Regions from separate parts of the Ensifer sp. ENS02 genome, predicted to be linked through region 1. Evidence: riboswitches for the same ligand, from Rfam matches in the RefSeq annotation. Region 1 holds a riboswitch; each other region holds the start of a gene.
What was found. Region 1 has a riboswitch for thiamine pyrophosphate ahead of thiB (thiamine ABC transporter substrate binding subunit). Riboswitches for the same ligand answer to the same signal wherever they lie in the genome.
Positions count from the first base shown of each region.

Region 1 (4,208 bases):
CAAGCGGCATGTTGAAGAAGACGTGGGCAAGCAGGATGCCGAACAGGCCGTAAATGCTGACGGGCTGCGCGAGGCCGAGCCAGCGCAGGCCGGAATTGAGGAAACCCTGCCGCCCCCAGATCTCGATCAGCCCGAGTGCGCCAACCAGAACCGGCAGTCCGAGTGGCAGCGCCATCAAGCGCAGCAGCCAGATGCGGCCGGGGAACTGCGGTCGTCGCGCTAGCGCCCGGGCGACGGGGATGGCAAAGAGCACGGACAGCAACGTCGAGAGGGTCGCCTGCAGCAGCGTGAAGCGGGTGACGCGCCAGATGTAGGCGTCGAACAGCGCATCGTCGCTCGCGCCGCCCGTCTGGCTCAGCAAGGCGACGATCGCAAGACCGACGAAAAGGACGAAGACGCCGAGGCAGGCTGCCCCGGCGACCACTGTCATACGATTTTCGCGCAGTGCGAACAATCCGGCCTCAGTTCTTGCTCATGGCGGCAAGCCATTCGTCGATCCAGGCCTTGCGGTTCTTGGCGACGTCTTCCGAGGGCAGGAGGAAGGTGTTTTCCGGCTTGACCAGCTTATTGAAGGCGTCCGGCAGCGGCTCCTTGGTCGCTGCGACCGGCATCATCCAGTTCGTCGTCGGGATGATCGACTGGAAGTCCGGACCGGTCATGAAGGCGAGGAACTGCTTTGCCAGTTCCGGCTCCTTGGCGTTCTTGGTCATGCCGGCGACTTCGATCTGGATGTAGTGCCCTTCGGAGAAGGCAGCGGCCTGATAGCGCTCGGTGTTTTCCGCGACCATGTGGTAGGCCGGCGACGTGGTGTAGGACAGCACCATCGGCGCCTCGCCCTTGGTGAAGAGGCCATAGGCTTCCGACCAGCCGGGGGTGACGGTCAGAACGCGGTCCTTCAGCTTCGTCCAGGCGGCACCCGCCTCATCGCCATAGACGGCCTTGACCCAGAGCAGGAGGCCGAGGCCCGGCGTCGACGTACGCGGATCCTCGATGACGATCTTCTGCGACGGGTCGCCTTCTACCAGCTCCTTCAGGCTCTTCGGCGGCGTCTTCAGCGTCTCGGTGTCGTAGACGACGGCGAAGTGGCCGTAGTCATAGGGCAGGAACGTGTCGTCGGAGAAGTTGCCGGGAACGGTGACGCCGGTTGCCTCGACGCCGTGCGGCGCGAAGAAGCCCGTTGCCTTGGCTTCCGCAACGAGGTTGGTGTCGAGGCCAAGCACGATGTCGGCCTTGGAAGCCTCGCCTTCGAGCTTCAGGCGGGTGAGCAACTCGACGCCGTCGGCCACGCCGACATAGTTGACCTTGCATTCGCAGGTCTTCTCGAAGGCTTCTGCGACCTTGGCGCCCGGGCCCCATTCGGTGATGAAGCTCTCATAGGTGTACACCGTCAGCGTCTCGTCGGCGGCGGTCGCGGCGCCGGAGAAAACAAGGCTCGCGGCCGTCGCAAGGGCTAGCCGGCTAAAGAATTTAAGTTGCGATGAATTGCACATGGCGAGGACCTCTCTCCCAAAGTTCGTTGTTGCATGGGAAAAGGGCGTATCGATCCGATCGCGTCTAATCCCTCCGCCGGTATGAGCCGGATCAGGTTCCGCGGGTTGGCGTTTTGACGCCTCTCAGCCTCCGGCCGCAATGCGGTCGGGAGGCACCCCGTTAGAGCGGCAAGAGATTTACCGCTGCCTCGGTCCCATGGCAAGCGATGTTTACGGCGAAGCTAGGGGACGCCTGGCCAGTACAATGGCGCGTGTTTGCGTATGCCGCCAACTGCGCTACACAACGGCAGCGAGGAGGAAATGTCATGCCCGATATGCTTGTTCGACTTTATGCCCTGCCGGCTGAACCTCAGTCGAAGCTTGGCCTTGGCGTCAGCATTCGCCGCGCCATGGCGCCGGAGCGCCGCCTGGTTGTTTCCTGGATCGAAAGGACTTTCGGTGCCGGATGGGCGGGCGAGGCGGAAGCCGCCTTTTCCTCCACCCCGACGCGCATGCACGTCGCTGTCCATGACGAAAAGATCGTCGGCTTTTCCTGCCACGACGTAACGGCACTCGGCTTCTTCGGTCCGACCGGCGTCGACGAAAGCATGCGCGGGCAGGGGATCGGTGAGGCACTGTTGCTTGCAAGCCTCACGGCGATGCGCGAGGCCGGCTATGGCTACGCGATTATCGGCGGCGTCGGGCCGGCGAAGTTCTACGAGCGGGTGGCCGGCGCCGTCGAGATTCCGGATTCGACCCCCGGCATTTATGCCGGCATGCTTTTCCCCGATCCGGTGCCCGAGGGGCATTGATGGTCTGACCAAAATATCGAGAACCGCTCGTTCGACGGTTTTCTTCGTTTTCCTTCGGCGGTCCTTTGCGCTATGGGCTTTGCCATGTCTCGATCGACCTTCACCATTCTGCTTGGCGGCGCCCTTTCGCTGACCGACCGGCTGGCTCACCAGCTGGCCGCAAGTCGCTTCATTGCGGCTGACGGCGGCATGCGCCATGCCCGATTGCTCGGCATCGTGCCGGATGTCTGGGTCGGTGATTTCGACTCGACCGAGGAAGCCCTTCTTGCGGACTACGCCTCCGTCCCGCGCGAGCCCTATCCGGCGGCGAAGGCCGCGACGGACGGGGAGATCGCGGTCGAGGCGGCGCTGTCGCGTGGAGCCGACCGCCTGATTTTCGCCGGCGCACTCGGCGGCACCCGCAGTGATCACGCCTTCATGCACCTGCTGCATGCTGTTGCCCTTGCCGAGCGTGGCCTTTCCGTGTTGATGACCTCGGGCGAGGAAGAGGCCTATCCGCTGCTGGCCGGCTCGCTCGACCTTGATTTGCCGAAGGGCTGCCTCTTCTCGGTGCTCGGGTTGACCGAGCTTACCGGTCTTTCGATCGTCAATGCGCGCTATCCGCTCGACGATTTCACCTTGCCGTTCGGCTCGTCCCGAACCGTTTCCAACGTTGCGGAGGGTCCCCTTCGCTTCACTCTCCAGAGCGGTCGCGCCATTGTGCTCGCCCGCCCCTATGATCTTTCCGGAGCCTGAGCCTTGGCGCCTCCCATTCTGAAACTCGACGACATCTTCCTCACCTTCGGTGGCGCGCCGCTGCTAGCCGGCGCCAATTTTCAAGTCGAACCGGGCGACCGCATCTGTCTTGTCGGCCGCAACGGCTCGGGCAAGTCGACGCTGATGAAGATTGCCGCGGGTCTGGCCGAGGCGCAGTCGGGCGAAATCTTCCGCCATCCCTCCGCGACCATCCGCTATCTGCACCAGGCGCCGGATTTCGACGGCTACGACACCGTGCAGGCCTATGCCGAGGCAGGACTCGGCCCGAGTGACGATCCCTATCGCGTCGCCTATCTGCTGCAGCACCTGGGGTTGACCGGCGAGGAAGACCCGAAGCGCCTTTCGGGCGGCGAAGCGCGTCGCGCGGCGCTTGCCCGTGTCATGGCGCCGGAGCCGGATATCCTGCTGCTCGACGAGCCGACCAACCATCTCGACCTGCCGACGATCGAATGGCTGGAAGACGAACTGATCCGCAGCCGTTCGGCGCTCGTTCTGATCTCGCACGACCGGCGCTTCCTGGAAAAGGTCTCGACCGCGACCGTCTGGCTCGACCGTGGCCAGTCGCGGCGGCTCGACCGCGGCTTTGCCCATTTCGAGGCCTGGCGTGACGAGGTGCTGGAGGCCGAGGAACTGGAGCAGCACAAGCTCGGCAAGGCGATCGAGCGCGAGGAACATTGGCTGCGCTACGGCGTGACCGCACGACGTAAGCGCAACATGCGCCGCCTCGGTGAGCTGCAGACCATGCGGGCGACCTATCGCGGCCAAAAGGGGCCGCAGGGAACGGTACAGGCGACGGCCGCCGACGCCAAGGAATCGGGCAAGCTGGTGATCGAGGCGGAGAAGGTCACCAAGGCCTATGGCGAGCGTACCATCGTCGCGCCGTTCTCGATCCGCGTGCACCGCGGCGACCGCATCGGTCTGGTCGGCCCGAACGGCGCCGGCAAGACGACGCTCCTGAAGATCCTGACCGGGCAGATCGAACCGGATACGGGCACGGTCAAGCTCGGCACCAATCTCGAAATCGCGACGCTTGACCAGAAGCGCGAAGACCTCAATCTCGACGAAACGCTGGCGCACTACCTGACCGACGGGCGCGGCGACAACCTGCTGGTCAATGGCGAGCAGCGCCACGTCACCGGCTACATGAAGGACTTCCTGTTCCAGCCGGAGC
Region 1 covers NZ_JACVAO010000007.1:238,618-242,825, reverse strand. The annotation lists gene thiP (thiamine/thiamine pyrophosphate ABC transporter permease ThiP) at 1-454, opposite strand, end outside; gene thiB (thiamine ABC transporter substrate binding subunit) at 462-1,490, opposite strand; TPP riboswitch at 1,542-1,660, opposite strand; gene IB262_RS16890 (GNAT family N-acetyltransferase) at 1,796-2,281, shown strand; gene IB262_RS16885 (thiamine diphosphokinase) at 2,366-3,016, shown strand; gene IB262_RS16880 (ABC-F family ATP-binding cassette domain-containing protein) at 3,020-4,208, shown strand, end outside.

Region 2 (4,208 bases), on a different contig from region 1:
GCCGGCGGCCCTTGCGATCAAGGCCCTCCAGCGTCTTCTCATAGCGCGCAAACAGACCCAGGGTCATTCGGCCGCATCCTGCCTTGCCGCCGGAGCCATCGGCTTCAACCCCAGGCGTCGGAAGAGCGCCGCATCATGGTCCTCGCCGGGATTGTCGGCGGTCAGCAGGGTTTCGCCGACAAAGATCGAATTGGCGCCGGCGAAGAAACAGAGCGCCTGCGTCTCGTCGCTCATGTCGGTCCGGCCGGCTGAAAGCCGGACATGCGATAGCGGCATCAGGATGCGGGCAAGCGCGATGGTGCGGACGAAATCGATCGGATCGACGGGCGCTGCATCGGCCAGCTTCGAGCCCGGGATCGGGATCAGCATGTTGATCGGCACGCTTTCGGGCGGCACCGGCAGATTGGCGAGCGTCACCAGCATGGAGATCCGGTCGTCGGCGGTTTCGCCCATGCCGAGAATGCCACCGGCGCAGACCTTGATGCCGGCGTCGCGGACATTCGCGAGCGTCTCCAGCCGGTCGGCAAAGCTGCGGGTGGTGATGATCTCGCCGTAGAAGCGTTCGGAGGTATCGACATTGTGGTTGTAGTAGTCGAGCCCGGCCTCGGCGAGCCGTGCGGACTGGTCCGGCGTCAGCATCCCGAGCGTCATGCAGGTTTCCATGCCAAGCGCCCGCACACCGCCGATCATGGCGACGATCGCGTCCATGTCGCGGCCCTTCGGGCTGCGCCAGGCGGCCCCCATGCAATAGCGCGTCGCACCGCCGTCGCGCGCCTGTCGCGCCTCGGCAAGCACACGCTCGACCTCCATCAGCTTCGATGCCTTGAGCCCGGTCGGATAGTGGGCGGACTGGCTGCAATAGCCGCAATCCTCGGCGCAGCCTCCGGTCTTGATCGAGAGCAGCCTGCTCATCTGGATGGTGTTGGGATCGAACTGCGCACGATGGACCGTGTGTGCGCGGTAGAGCAAATCGTTGAACGGCAAATTATAGATTTTTTCAGCTTCCGCTTGGGTCCAGCGGGATTCGCCCGCGTCGCCCGGGGTAAAATTAGCGCCAGTTGATAGGGTTCCGTCCAGCATTTCGGCTCGTCCTCCAGGTCATCGCAAACGCGAAATAGATAGAATCTGATATTATCTATAATTTTGTCGACGAGCAAAGTTCGCAAGCACCCAGGTGGAGAGTTTGTGTTAGCAAATACCCTTCTGGTTGTATTTTGACCGTGAGTGAATCTGGAAACCGCCGAGACGGGGCAACAATCACCAATCAATCGGTCGCATCTCCCATTTCCGAAATCGGGCGTAACGCACCCGAGAAACGAGGACGAGCCCGGGCTTCTCCGGTATTTTTCGACCCGCTCTGCCCGCCTGACACTCCTCCCTTCAGCACGCCGCCAACGCTTCCGCTTTCTCGTCGAAAAATTATAGATACTTTTTTCGGCAGATGAGATCACATCGCACACGAATGCTGGCTCTTGACAAAAACCGCCCCGAACGGTCAGCTTGGAGCATTCACCAGGGGTGTCCCGCTAAGGGGCTGAGATTCTGCTATGCGATTTGCGCGGCGCAGTGACCCGTTGAACCTGATCCAGTTCATACTGGCGTAGGGACGGTGCAGACATCGCTGCCGCAAACGTCGCCTTCACGCGACCATTCAACGGCAAGGCGTCCTTGCCCTTCCTTCGCTCGTGAACTGGGTCTCCACAATCGGAGCCTCGGCATGCACACCGCCAACACCATCCCGCTTCCCTCACGACGGCCCGCCCACGCCTCGCGGGAACACTGAGCCATGCGGATCCTCGTCAAAGGTGCCGGCGTCGCAGGGCTCTGTCTGGCGCATGAACTTAGCGCCCGCGGTGTCGCGGTGACGGTTGTCGAGCAAAAACCAGGCTTTGCCGGCGCGGCCTCCTGGTTTGCCGGCGGCATGCTGGCACCCTGGTGCGAACGCGAAAGCGCCGAAGAGGTGGTGCTGACGAAGGGCATCAGCGCCATTGACTGGTGGGACGACGCCCTGCCAGGCGAGGTTTCCCGAAACGGCACGCTTGTCGTCGCCCCGCCACGGGATGCGGGCGAACTCAAGCGCTTTGCCTCACGCACCTCCGGCTTCGAATGGCTCGACGCCGCCGCGATCGAACGGCTGGAACCGGCGCTTGCCGGACGTTTCCGCGAGGCGCTGTTTTTTCCCGGTGAGGCGCATCTCGACCCGCGCCGGGCGCTGAGCCGGTTGCGGCAGAAGCTTGTCGATCACGGCGTCACCTTCCTCGATGAGACGAGCGACGATGGCCACCACGATCTCGTCGCCGACTGCGCCGGCGCGGCACGCATCGGCGAAACGCCGGGCCTGCGGGGCGTGCGCGGTGAAATGCTCTACCTGCAGACAAGCGACGTGGAGCTGTCGCGGCCGGTCAGGCTCATTCATCCCCGCATCCCGCTCTACATCGTGCCGCGCGGCGGCGGCCTCTTCATGTGCGGGGCGACGATGATCGAGACGGATGACGGCGGACCGATCACCGCCCGCTCCCTCATGGAACTGCTGAACGCCGCCTATGCGCTGCATCCGGCCTTCGGCGAAGCGCGCCTCGTCGAAACCGGCGCCGGCGTCCGCCCCGCCTTCGCCAACAACCTGCCGCGCGCCCTGCGCACCGGGCAGACCATCACGATCAACGGGCTTTACCGCCATGGCTTCCTGCTTTCGCCGGCCCTGGCGGCGGAAGCAGCCGACCTCGCGCTTGCGCAGGACCTGAAGGGAGATGCCGCATGAGACTGACCGTCAATGGCGAGGATCACGACCTCGCCGTCACCACCCTCGCCGAGCTTCTGGCCGCCCTTGATTTCGAAGGCGACTGGCTCGCCACCGCCGTCAACGGCGAACTGGTGCACCGGGCCGACCGTTCGGGTCATGCGCTCAGCGACAGGGACCGGATCGAAATTCTCTCGCCGATGAAAGGAGGCTGAGACATGCTGACGCTTTATGGACAGGACCTGCGCTCACGGTTGCTGCTCGGCACCGCCCGCTACCCCTCCCCCGCCGTTCTGGAAGATGCGGTGCGATCGTCAGGCACTGAGATCGTCACGGTCTCGCTCCGGCGCGAAACCGCCGGAGGCCGCCAGGGCGGCGCCTTCTTCGAACTGATCCGGGCGCTCGGCGTGCACGTGCTGCCGAACACCGCCGGCTGCCACTCGGTGTCAGAGGCGGTGCTGACGGCCAAGATGGCGCGCGAGGTCTTCGGCACCAACTGGCTGAAACTCGAAGTGATCGGCCACCACGATACGCTGCAGCCCGATGTCTTCGGGCTGGTCGAGGCGGCGCGCATCCTCTCGGCCGAAGGGTTCGAAGTCTTTCCCTACACCACGGATGATCTCGTGGTTGCCGAACGGCTCGTGGAAGCCGGCTGCAAGGTGCTGATGCCCTGGTGCGCGCCGATCGGCAGCGCCATGGGGCCGCAGAACATCCAGGCGCTCAGGGCAATGCGGGCCAACTTTCCCGATGTGCCGCTGATCGTCGATGCCGGCATCGGCCGGCCCTCGCACGCAACGACGGTGATGGAGTTCGGCTTCGATGCCGTCCTGCTCAACACCGCTGTAGCCGGCGCCGCCAAGCCCGCGCTGATGGCCGCTGCGTTCGCGGGCGCGATCGATGCCGGCCGGCAGGCCTTCGAGGCGGGCATGCTCGAACCGCGCGATTTTGCCGTCCCTTCCACCCCCGTCATCGGAAAGGCGGTGTTTGCGTGAAACTTGACCCCTTCTATCTCATCGTCGACAGCGCGGATTGGATCGAGCGGCTGGTGCCGCTCGGCGTCAAGCTGGTGCAGCTACGCGTCAAGGATCGTACGGAAGCGGAGATCCGCCGCGAGATCCGCGCGGCCAAGGCCGTTTGCGACGAGCAGGGCTGCCAGCTCATCGTCAACGACTACTGGCAACTGGCGATCGCGGAAGGCTGCGACTTCGTCCATCTCGGCCAGGAGGACCTGGCGGAGGCCGACCTTACTGCAATCCGCGCCGCCGGCCTGAAGCTCGGACTCAGCACCCATGACGAGACGGAACTGGAGACAGCACTTGCTGCCAAGCCCGACTATGTCGCGCTCGGACCGGTTTACCCGACCATTCTCAAGGCTATGAAGTGGGCGCCGCAGGGACTGCCGCGCCTTGCCGCCTGGCGGAACCGTGTCGGGTTGCTGCCGCTGGTCGCCATCGGCGGCCTCAACGTCGAG
Region 2 covers NZ_JACVAO010000004.1:439,089-443,296, reverse strand. The annotation lists gene IB262_RS11655 (8-amino-7-oxononanoate synthase) at 1-67, opposite strand, end outside; gene bioB (biotin synthase BioB) at 64-1,080, opposite strand; TPP riboswitch at 1,505-1,625, shown strand; gene thiO (glycine oxidase ThiO) at 1,787-2,758, shown strand; gene thiS (sulfur carrier protein ThiS) at 2,755-2,952, shown strand; gene IB262_RS11635 (thiazole synthase) at 2,956-3,729, shown strand; gene IB262_RS11630 (thiamine phosphate synthase) at 3,726-4,208, shown strand, end outside.
Region 2: linked by a shared signal. The riboswitch ahead of thiO (glycine oxidase ThiO) and the one ahead of thiB (thiamine ABC transporter substrate binding subunit) in region 1 are both predicted to bind thiamine pyrophosphate.

Region 3 (4,208 bases), on a different contig from region 1:
GCGTCGTCGCGCACCTGGGCGGCCGGATGGCCCTTGGCGAGATCGGCGGCATGGGCGGCGATCTTGTAGGTGATGACGCCGACCTTGACGTCGTTGCGATCGGGAAGACCGAGATGCTCCTTCGGCGTGACGTAGCAGAGCATGGCGGTGCCGAACCAGCCGATCATCGCCGCGCCGATGCCCGACGTGATGTGGTCGTAGCCGGGCGCAATGTCCGTCGTCAGCGGTCCGAGTGTGTAGAACGGCGCCTCGCCGCAGACGGCGAGTTGCTTGTCCATGTTCTCCTTGATCTTGTGCATCGGCACGTGGCCGGGGCCTTCGATCATCACCTGACAATCCTTGGCCCAGGCGATCTTGGTGAGCTCGCCGAGCGTTTCGAGTTCGGCGAATTGTGCCGCGTCGTTGGCATCGGCGATCGAGCCGGGGCGCAGGCCGTCGCCGAGCGAGAAGGAGACGTCATAGGCGCGGCAGATGTCGCAGATTTCCTCGAAATGCTCGTAAAGGAAGCTCTCGCGATGGTGATGCAGACACCACTTGGCCATGATCGAGCCGCCGCGCGAAACGATGCCGGTGACGCGATCGACGGTGAGCGGGATGTAGTGCAGCCGGACGCCGGCATGGATGGTGAAATAGTCGACGCCCTGTTCAGCCTGCTCGATCAGCGTGTCGCGATAGACTTCCCAGGTGAGGTCCTCGGCAATGCCGTTGACCTTTTCCAGCGCCTGGTAAAGCGGCACGGTGCCGATCGGAACCGGTGAGTTGCGGATGATCCATTCGCGGATGTTGTGGATGTTGCGGCCGGTCGAAAGGTCCATGACGGTGTCGGCGCCCCAGCGCGTCGCCCAGACCATCTTTTCGACCTCTTCCGCCATCGACGAGGTGACGGCGGAGTTGCCGATATTGGCATTGATCTTCACCAGAAAATTACGGCCGATGATCATCGGCTCGGATTCCGGATGGTTGATGTTGGCAGGCAGGATCGCGCGGCCGCTGGCAATTTCCTGGCGCACGAATTCGGGTGTCACGTGATCGGGGATGTGGGCGCCGAAGCTTTCGCCGTCGCGGACTTTCGCACGCGCCGCGTCGCGGCCGAGATTTTCGCGGATCGCCACGAACTCCATTTCCGGCGTGATGATGCCGGCGCGGGCATAGGCAAGCTGGGTCACTGCGCGGCCGCCCGTGGCCTTCAGCGGCGCATGCTGGAACGGGAAGGTCGGTGTCAGCCTGTCGCCGCTCACAAAGCCGTTGTCCTCGGGGCGGACCACGCGTCCCTCATAGGTTTCCACATCGCCGCGGTCGACGATCCAGTTGCGGCGCAGCCGCGGCAGGCCGTCCTCGATGCGGATCTCGGCGTCGTCGGCGGTGTAGGCGCCGGAGGAATCATAGACCGTAACCGGTTGCTCGCCCGACGTCGGGTGGAGCGCAATCTCGCGCATCGGCACGCGGATATCCGGATGAAGCACGCCCGGCTTGTGGATCTTGCGGGAGGCGGGAAGCGGTCCTTGCGTGACCGTGAGGGCTGCGGGTTTGGTGGCAATATTCATGACGAGGCTCCAAGTTTGCAATTGGAGACCCAGTTCTGATGCCGGAAAGATGAAAGACGCTCCGCCAGATGCTGGACGCACGGAATCCTGGCTTCGATATCTGCACCGTCCCTACGCCAGTATGAACTGGATCAGGTTCAACGGGTCACTGCGCCACAGCCGGCAAGCCGGCCATCCAGCAGAATCTCAGCCCCTTGCGGGACCCCCCTGGTGAATGCCTAGATCATAGCCATCGATCGGCCCGGGTCGTCAAGCGTGAATTCGCCTGCCGACAAAGATGCACCTATTGCGTGTGGTGACGGATTCGGGTTTGACGCTAGCGGCCGGCCTTTTCCGGTGCGGCCCGCTCGGCGTAATCGGCACGGTTGATGCCGTGGCGCTGGAGCTTGTCGTAGAATGTCTTGCGCGGAATGCCGAGCGCCTCGATCGTCGCCTTGACGTCGCCGCGCTGAGCCCGCAACACCTCTTTCAGGATCTCCGCCTCGTAGCGTTCGAGCCGTTCCGGGAGCGCAAATCCAGGCTGTTCGGCGGGCGCAATCGGCTGTCCCAGCGGACCTTCGACACCAAGCGCCACGCGTTCTGCAAAGTGCGAGAGCTCGCGCACATTGCCTGGCCAGGCATGCGTCATCAGATGTCTCTGCACGGCCGATGTGACCACAGGCGCGTCGCGCTTGAAGCGCTCGGCCGCCCGGGTCAGGAAGTGCGAGAAGAGCAGCGGGATATCGTCTCGGCGTTCGCGCAGCGGTGGGATCGACAGCGTTACGACATTCAATCTAAAGTAGAGGTCTTCCCGGAAATCGCCGCGCTGCGCCGGGTCGCCAAGATCGATTTTGGCAGCCGCGATGACGCGGATATCGACCGGACGAACCTGGTTGGTGCCAAGCGGCGTGATTTCGCGCGCTTCCAGAACGCGCAGCATCTTCACTTGAGTCGCCGGTGGCATCGCCTCGATCTCGTCGAGGAACAGCGTGCCGCCGCTCGCATGCTCGATCCGGCCGATGCGCTTCTTCAAGGCGCCGGTGAAGGCGCCCTGTTCGTGGCCGAAGAGTTCGCTTTCGATCACCGTTTCGGGCAGCGCCCCGCAATTCAGCGCCACGAAGTTGCCGTTGCGGCGTCGGCTCCAATTGTGGAGCAGCGTCGCCACCACCTCCTTGCCGCTGCCCGTCTCGCCGGCGACGAGCACGTCGACATCGGTATCGGCAATGTGCCGGATCGTCTGGCGCAAACGTTCCATGACCGGCGTCTGGCCGATCAGCGGCAGGCTGTCGCCGGCCGTCTCGGCGGCCCGTTTCAGCGCGCGGTTTTCCATCACGAGCCGGCGTTTTTCCAGCGCGCGATGCACGCTCTGCACCAGCCGGTCGGCGGCAAAGGGTTTGGGGATGAAGTCGTAGACGCCATCCTGCAGCGCCTGCACTGCCATCGGGATGTCGCCATGGCCGGTCACCAGGATCACCGGCAGATCCGCGTCGAAAGCTTCGATGCGGCGGAAGAAGGCGAGGCCGTCGATGCCCGGCATGCGGATATCGCTGACGACGACTCCGTCGAAATTCGCATCCAGCGTCTTCAACGCTTCGGCAGCGCTGGCAAAAGGGGTAACGGCGAGGCCGGCGAGTTCCAGCGTCTGCGTCATCGCCTTGCGCAGATGGTTGTCGTCGTCGACGAGATAGACGGTCGGCTGCATCGCTCAGGCCCTCTTCAGGCGAACCGTGAAGACGGTGCCCCTGTCGCTGGTTTCGACGGTGATATCGCCGCCATAGTCGGCGACGATCTCCTTGGAGATGGCAAGGCCGAGGCCGAGCCCTTCATCCTTCGAGGTGTTGAACGGCGTGAACAGATCCTCGTGGATGTGCAGGGGAATGCCTGGGCCGTTATCGGCAACGACGAGCAAAACCGTCCCGGAGGGGCTGTCCTTGCAGCGCACGCGGATCTCGGCGTCGCTGCGCGTGCCGAGCGCTTCCAGGGCATTTTGCAAAAGGTTGATCAGCACCTGCTCGAGCCGGATGTGGCTGCCGAGGACGCTGAGGCCATTTTCCGGCAGGTCGATGACGATCGCATCCATGCGGCCGGCAAAGCGGCTGCGCAGCAGCATCATCGCCCCCTCGATCACGTCGCGCATGGGCGTCGGCTCGGCGACGAAGCGGCCCTTGCGAGCGAAGCTTCTGAGTTCGTCGGTGATGGTGCCGACCCGATCGGTCAGTTCGGCGATGCTGACAAGGTTCTCGACCGCGGTCTGCTGCTGGCCGCGTTCGAGGAAGGTGCGGGCGTTGTCGGCATAGGCGCGGATGGTCGCGACCGGCTGGTTGATCTCGTGGGCGACGCCGGCCGCCACCTGGCCAAGGATCGCCAGCCGGTTCGCCTGAACCAGTTCCTGCTGCACCGCCTGCAGCTTCTCGCCGGTACGCCGGTGGTCGGCGATCTCCGTTTCGAGATGATCGCGGGCAAGGCTGAGGTCATGTGTGCGCTCCGCCACGCGGGTCTCCAGCTCGTCGCGCGCGGCGCGATCGCGCGCAGACACCAGTGCCAGCGTCTGGCGGCGGCGCAGGAGGACCGCGGTAAAAGCGAGCAGCGGTGCGAGGAGGGCCAGGGCAATCAGCCGGGCCTCGCGGGTTGCCGCCGAGATCGCGCCATCGAGCGGTGCTAGCTGCTCCAGCCGCCAGCTGGTGG
Region 3 covers NZ_JACVAO010000012.1:119,208-123,415, forward strand. The annotation lists gene thiC (phosphomethylpyrimidine synthase ThiC) at 1-1,544, opposite strand, end outside; TPP riboswitch at 1,635-1,763, opposite strand; gene IB262_RS24815 (sigma-54 dependent transcriptional regulator) at 1,861-3,225, opposite strand; gene IB262_RS24820 (ATP-binding protein) at 3,229-4,208, opposite strand, start outside.
Region 3: linked by a shared signal. The riboswitch ahead of thiC (phosphomethylpyrimidine synthase ThiC) and the one ahead of thiB (thiamine ABC transporter substrate binding subunit) in region 1 are both predicted to bind thiamine pyrophosphate.

Region 4 (4,208 bases), on a different contig from region 1:
GGAGCGGGCTCCGCCGCCACCGCCCGGTTCGTGGAGCGTGTCGATCGGACGCTCTTCCGCGCCCGATGGATGCCCGCCTCCGAAACCGCCCAAACATTCTTCGAGGAGACTGACGCATGAGCGAAAAACTCCGCGTACTGGTGGTCTCCCATGGCCACCCGACCCATTCGCTTGGCGGGGCCGAAATTGCTTCGCATGGCCTTCACAAGGCGCTGAACGGCCTATCGGGCGTGGAATCGATCTACCTTGCCCGTGTCGGCAGTCCGGTTCCGCGCCATGGCGCCTCCGCGCTGATGAGCCTGCGTCTTGCCATGGACGAAGTGCTCTACCACGCCGAAGACTTCGATCATTTCTTCCTCTCCAACGGCGATACGGACGCGATCCGCCGCGACCTCTTGCGCTTCGTCGGCGACATCAAGCCGGACATCGTTCACTTCCATCATATCCTCGGCTTCGGCCTGGAAGCGCTCTACGCCGTTCGTGATGCCCTGCCCAAGGCGCGCATCGTCGTGACGTTCCATGAGTATCTGCCGATCTGCCACAATCACGGGCAAATGGTGAAACGCCCCTCGGGCCAGCTTTGCAACGGCGCCTCGCCGATCAGCTGCCACACGTGCTTCCCCGAAATCCCGGTGTCGCGCTTCGTTCGCCGCGAACAGTTCGTGCGCGGCATGCTCAATCTCGCCGATGCCTTCATCGCGCCGAGCGCCTTTCTCGCCAACCGCTATGTCGAATGGGGGCTCGAAGCCGCAAAAATTTTCGTGATCGAAAACGGCATCGTCCTGGGCGACAAGGCGCCGGCTCGTGAATTGCCGTCACCAACGGCGCGGCGTAACCGTTTTGCCTATTTCGGGCAGATGACGCCATTCAAGGGCGTTCACGTGCTGATCGACGCGGTATCGCGTGTGCCGGACGACATCTGGGGCGATGATTCCTCGCTGATGATCTTTGGCGGGAACCTCGAGCGTCAGCCGAAGGACTACCAGGAGAAGGTGGCGAAACTGATCGAGGACGCCGGTCGCCGTGTGCGCTTCTATGGCGCCTACCAGAACCAGGACATGCCGCGGCTGATGCGCTCGGTTGACTGGGTGGTGATGCCCTCGGTCTGGTGGGAAAACTCGCCCGTTGTCATCCAGGAGGCACTACATCACGGCCGGCCGATCCTGTGTTCGGATATCGGCGGCATGGCCGAAAAGGTTCGCGACCGGCTGGATGGCTATCACTTCCGCGCCGGCAGCGCCCAGGATCTCGCCGACCGCCTGATCGACGTTTTGGGCGCGCCACGGGCATGGGACAATCTGCGTGCGACACTTCGGCGACCGACGAGCCATGTCGATTGCGCGCGGGAACATGTGGCGCTCTATCGGAAAATGCTCAAGGGCGAGCAACCGGCCCTGCCGAGCGCGGCAGTGGCCTGAGATAGGCCAGAAGCCCACACTGCTCAGCCAGATCGCGAAGCACGGCCAAGAGCGCCCTGGGCTTCGGCTACGTTCGATGCCGCGGCGCCCGACCCTTTGTCGTCGCCCCACCAATGATGAAAATGATGCACCGGCCCCCGCCCCTGTCCGATAGTCAGACGATCGGCAGCGACCAACGCGTCATGCAAGTAGGCCTTGGCAGCGACGACCGCATCCTCGATCGACTTGCCCTTGGCAAGACCCGCAGCGATTGCGGCCGAGAGGGTGCACCCGGTGCCGTGATCGTTCCTGGTTTCGATCCGAGGCCGCGACAGGTTGAGGACGTCCCGCTCGCCAAAGAGAACGTCGGTTGCATCCTTGCCCTTGCCATGCCCGCCCTTCATCAGCACCGAACGCGCACCGAGTTTCAGAAGCATCTCGGCCTGGCGTGCGATCTCGGTCTCGGTTTCAGCGATTGCGCGTCCGGTCAACAGCGCCGCCTCGGGCAGGTTCGGCGTCAGTATGAGCGCCAGCGGCAGCAACTCCTCCCTGAGCGTCGCGATCGCGTCGGGGTGCATCAGGTGATCGCCGGAGGTCGCCACCATCACCGGGTCGATGACAGCCAGCCGGCCATAGCGTTTCAGACCGGCCGCAATCACCTCGATCGTCTCCCGCCGCGAGGCCATTCCGATCTTCACCGCACTAACGGCGAGATCGGAAAATACGGCATCGATCTGAGCCGCAACGACGGTCGGGGAGATATCCTCCACCGCAGATACCCCGCGGGTATTCTGCGCCGTGACCGCCGTGATCACGCTGGCGCCATAAACGCCCAGCGCCGAGAACGTCTTCAGATCCGCCTGGATGCCGGCCCCGCCGCCGGAATCCGAGCCTGCGATGGTGACGGCGATCGCGGTCATAGCCCCACCTGCTTGAGACCTGAGCCCTTTCGGTTTGATTTAAGAACAGACACGAGCAAAGCGACCTCCCCGACATGGACGGAGATCCGGTCGACAAGCGCAGAGACGGCTGGTGAGCAGAAAGGCCCTCGCCGTTCCTACGCCGGTATGATCCGGATCAGGTTCAAGGGTCTGGCTCACCGCCATCTCAGCACCGTGATAGTGCGCCCCTCGGCGGGAGGGATGCTAGGGGAGCGTAGGCGGGGATGTCAATTGCCGGAGTTTAGAGCCGGAGCATCCGGCTAACGCAATTGGGGAGAATCCAAAGTGTCTCACTGAGAAAGAAGGCCCCTCATGCTCTTAGAGCACGAGGAGCCTTCTGCCTGAGCGTTCGACTTCACAGACATTTGGACTTTACTTCTCTCAGACGACGACGCAAGCGCTCATGGGCCCAGACAGCGGAGATTTGGCGCGTTAATGTCCAAGTCCTAAGCGCACGTGTACCGGAAAAACGCCGGCGATCACCCGCTCCTAAAGCGGTCTCTTAAAGCGAACGCCAACACCGCCACCATTCTCGGGAATGAACTCTATTCCTGCGTCTTCGAGCACGCGTTGCACGCGTACGAGCGTCGACGGACGTAACTTATCGTCTCGCTCGATACCCGCGCAACGTTTCACCATTGTGGTCTTGCCGGCGCCGGCACGACCAACAACCGCAGCAAGTCGGCCAGCACCGGTAACATTGGCTACGGCCGCCTGTTGCTCTGGGGACACTCGCGAGGCTGACATCCCGCGCGTCGGCTCTTTCCGGATGCCGTGGGTTGATTGGCGCGCCAGCCAAGCAGCACGCTCAGCGATTTCGGCTTCCAGACGGATCAGTTTCCGCGTCGTGTAACTGGCTGGGACACGAGCACTGGTCGCAAAGTCTAATCGCTTGCGGTCGATGCGGAAGATCTCGGGGGATCGGAGGATACGTGCCATAAGTTGGGCAAACACCCTCTCATCATCGGTGTATCGATGGAGAATTTTGGCGATGTCACGTTCGTCAAAGACACTTTTTTGGCTGACAATCAGGTCAAGCGCTATTTCCGGCCGGCGGTGAATGCGGCGAGTGTTTTGCGCTCGCCGCCCCGCTTTCAACTCAATCGACTTCGGTTTTCGCAAAACGGGTGTCTTTTCGCCATCTATTATGCGCTCAATTGCCTTCGTTTCAGCGCTAAAGCGGATGATCGGCTCAAGGTCGATGCCTTGGCGCTTGAATGATGTTCCATCAATCCGGACATCGAGACCAGCAAGCGCCAAATGACGGTTTTGGCAGGCGAACCAACCATCCCCTAGTGGCATCACGTTCGAAGTACATCGTAGCTCGATGCTTGTATGCTGCCGCAGTTAACGCGCTACGTCCTTTCCCACGACTGATGACTTGAACGTCAAAATGAGGGCTGACCACTGCACTTGCTCCCGCCTCGCGTGAGTTCTCATTGCATCCGGTTGGCGCTTATTTCGGCGACTCAAAACGCATTCTGACCGGTCCAGACGTCTCGCTACTGGGGCACCTCTCGGAGTTTGCCCCAATGGTCTGATATTTTGCCTTTCGAGACCATTTGGCAGCTTCTCTAACTACTTTTTTTCGCAACTTGACATTATAGATATCGTCTCGCTCGTGGCGACTGCCACCGCTCGACACAAACAATGGCGCCGCGAGGTATTCGGCTAGCGCCTGATGACGGCGCACCTTCATTGACGTTTTGGCCGTGGCCGCTGACTGCAGCACTGCTCCGGAAACAGCCTCCTTTTACGACGACCGTCTCGACTTTAGATCTTTGATCTTTGATTTTATATTTTCGACCTTATATTTTAGATCTTAGATCTTAAACCAAGGGACCTTGAGTACGAAAAACGTCAAGATCGT
Region 4 covers NZ_JACVAO010000005.1:204,551-208,758, reverse strand. The annotation lists gene IB262_RS12690 (hypothetical protein) at 1-120, shown strand, start outside; gene IB262_RS12685 (glycosyltransferase family 4 protein) at 117-1,418, shown strand; gene thiD (bifunctional hydroxymethylpyrimidine kinase/phosphomethylpyrimidine kinase) at 1,442-2,317, opposite strand; TPP riboswitch at 2,435-2,538, opposite strand; gene IB262_RS12675 (MobA/MobL family protein) at 2,828-3,640, opposite strand.
Region 4: linked by a shared signal. The riboswitch ahead of thiD (bifunctional hydroxymethylpyrimidine kinase/phosphomethylpyrimidine kinase) and the one ahead of thiB (thiamine ABC transporter substrate binding subunit) in region 1 are both predicted to bind thiamine pyrophosphate.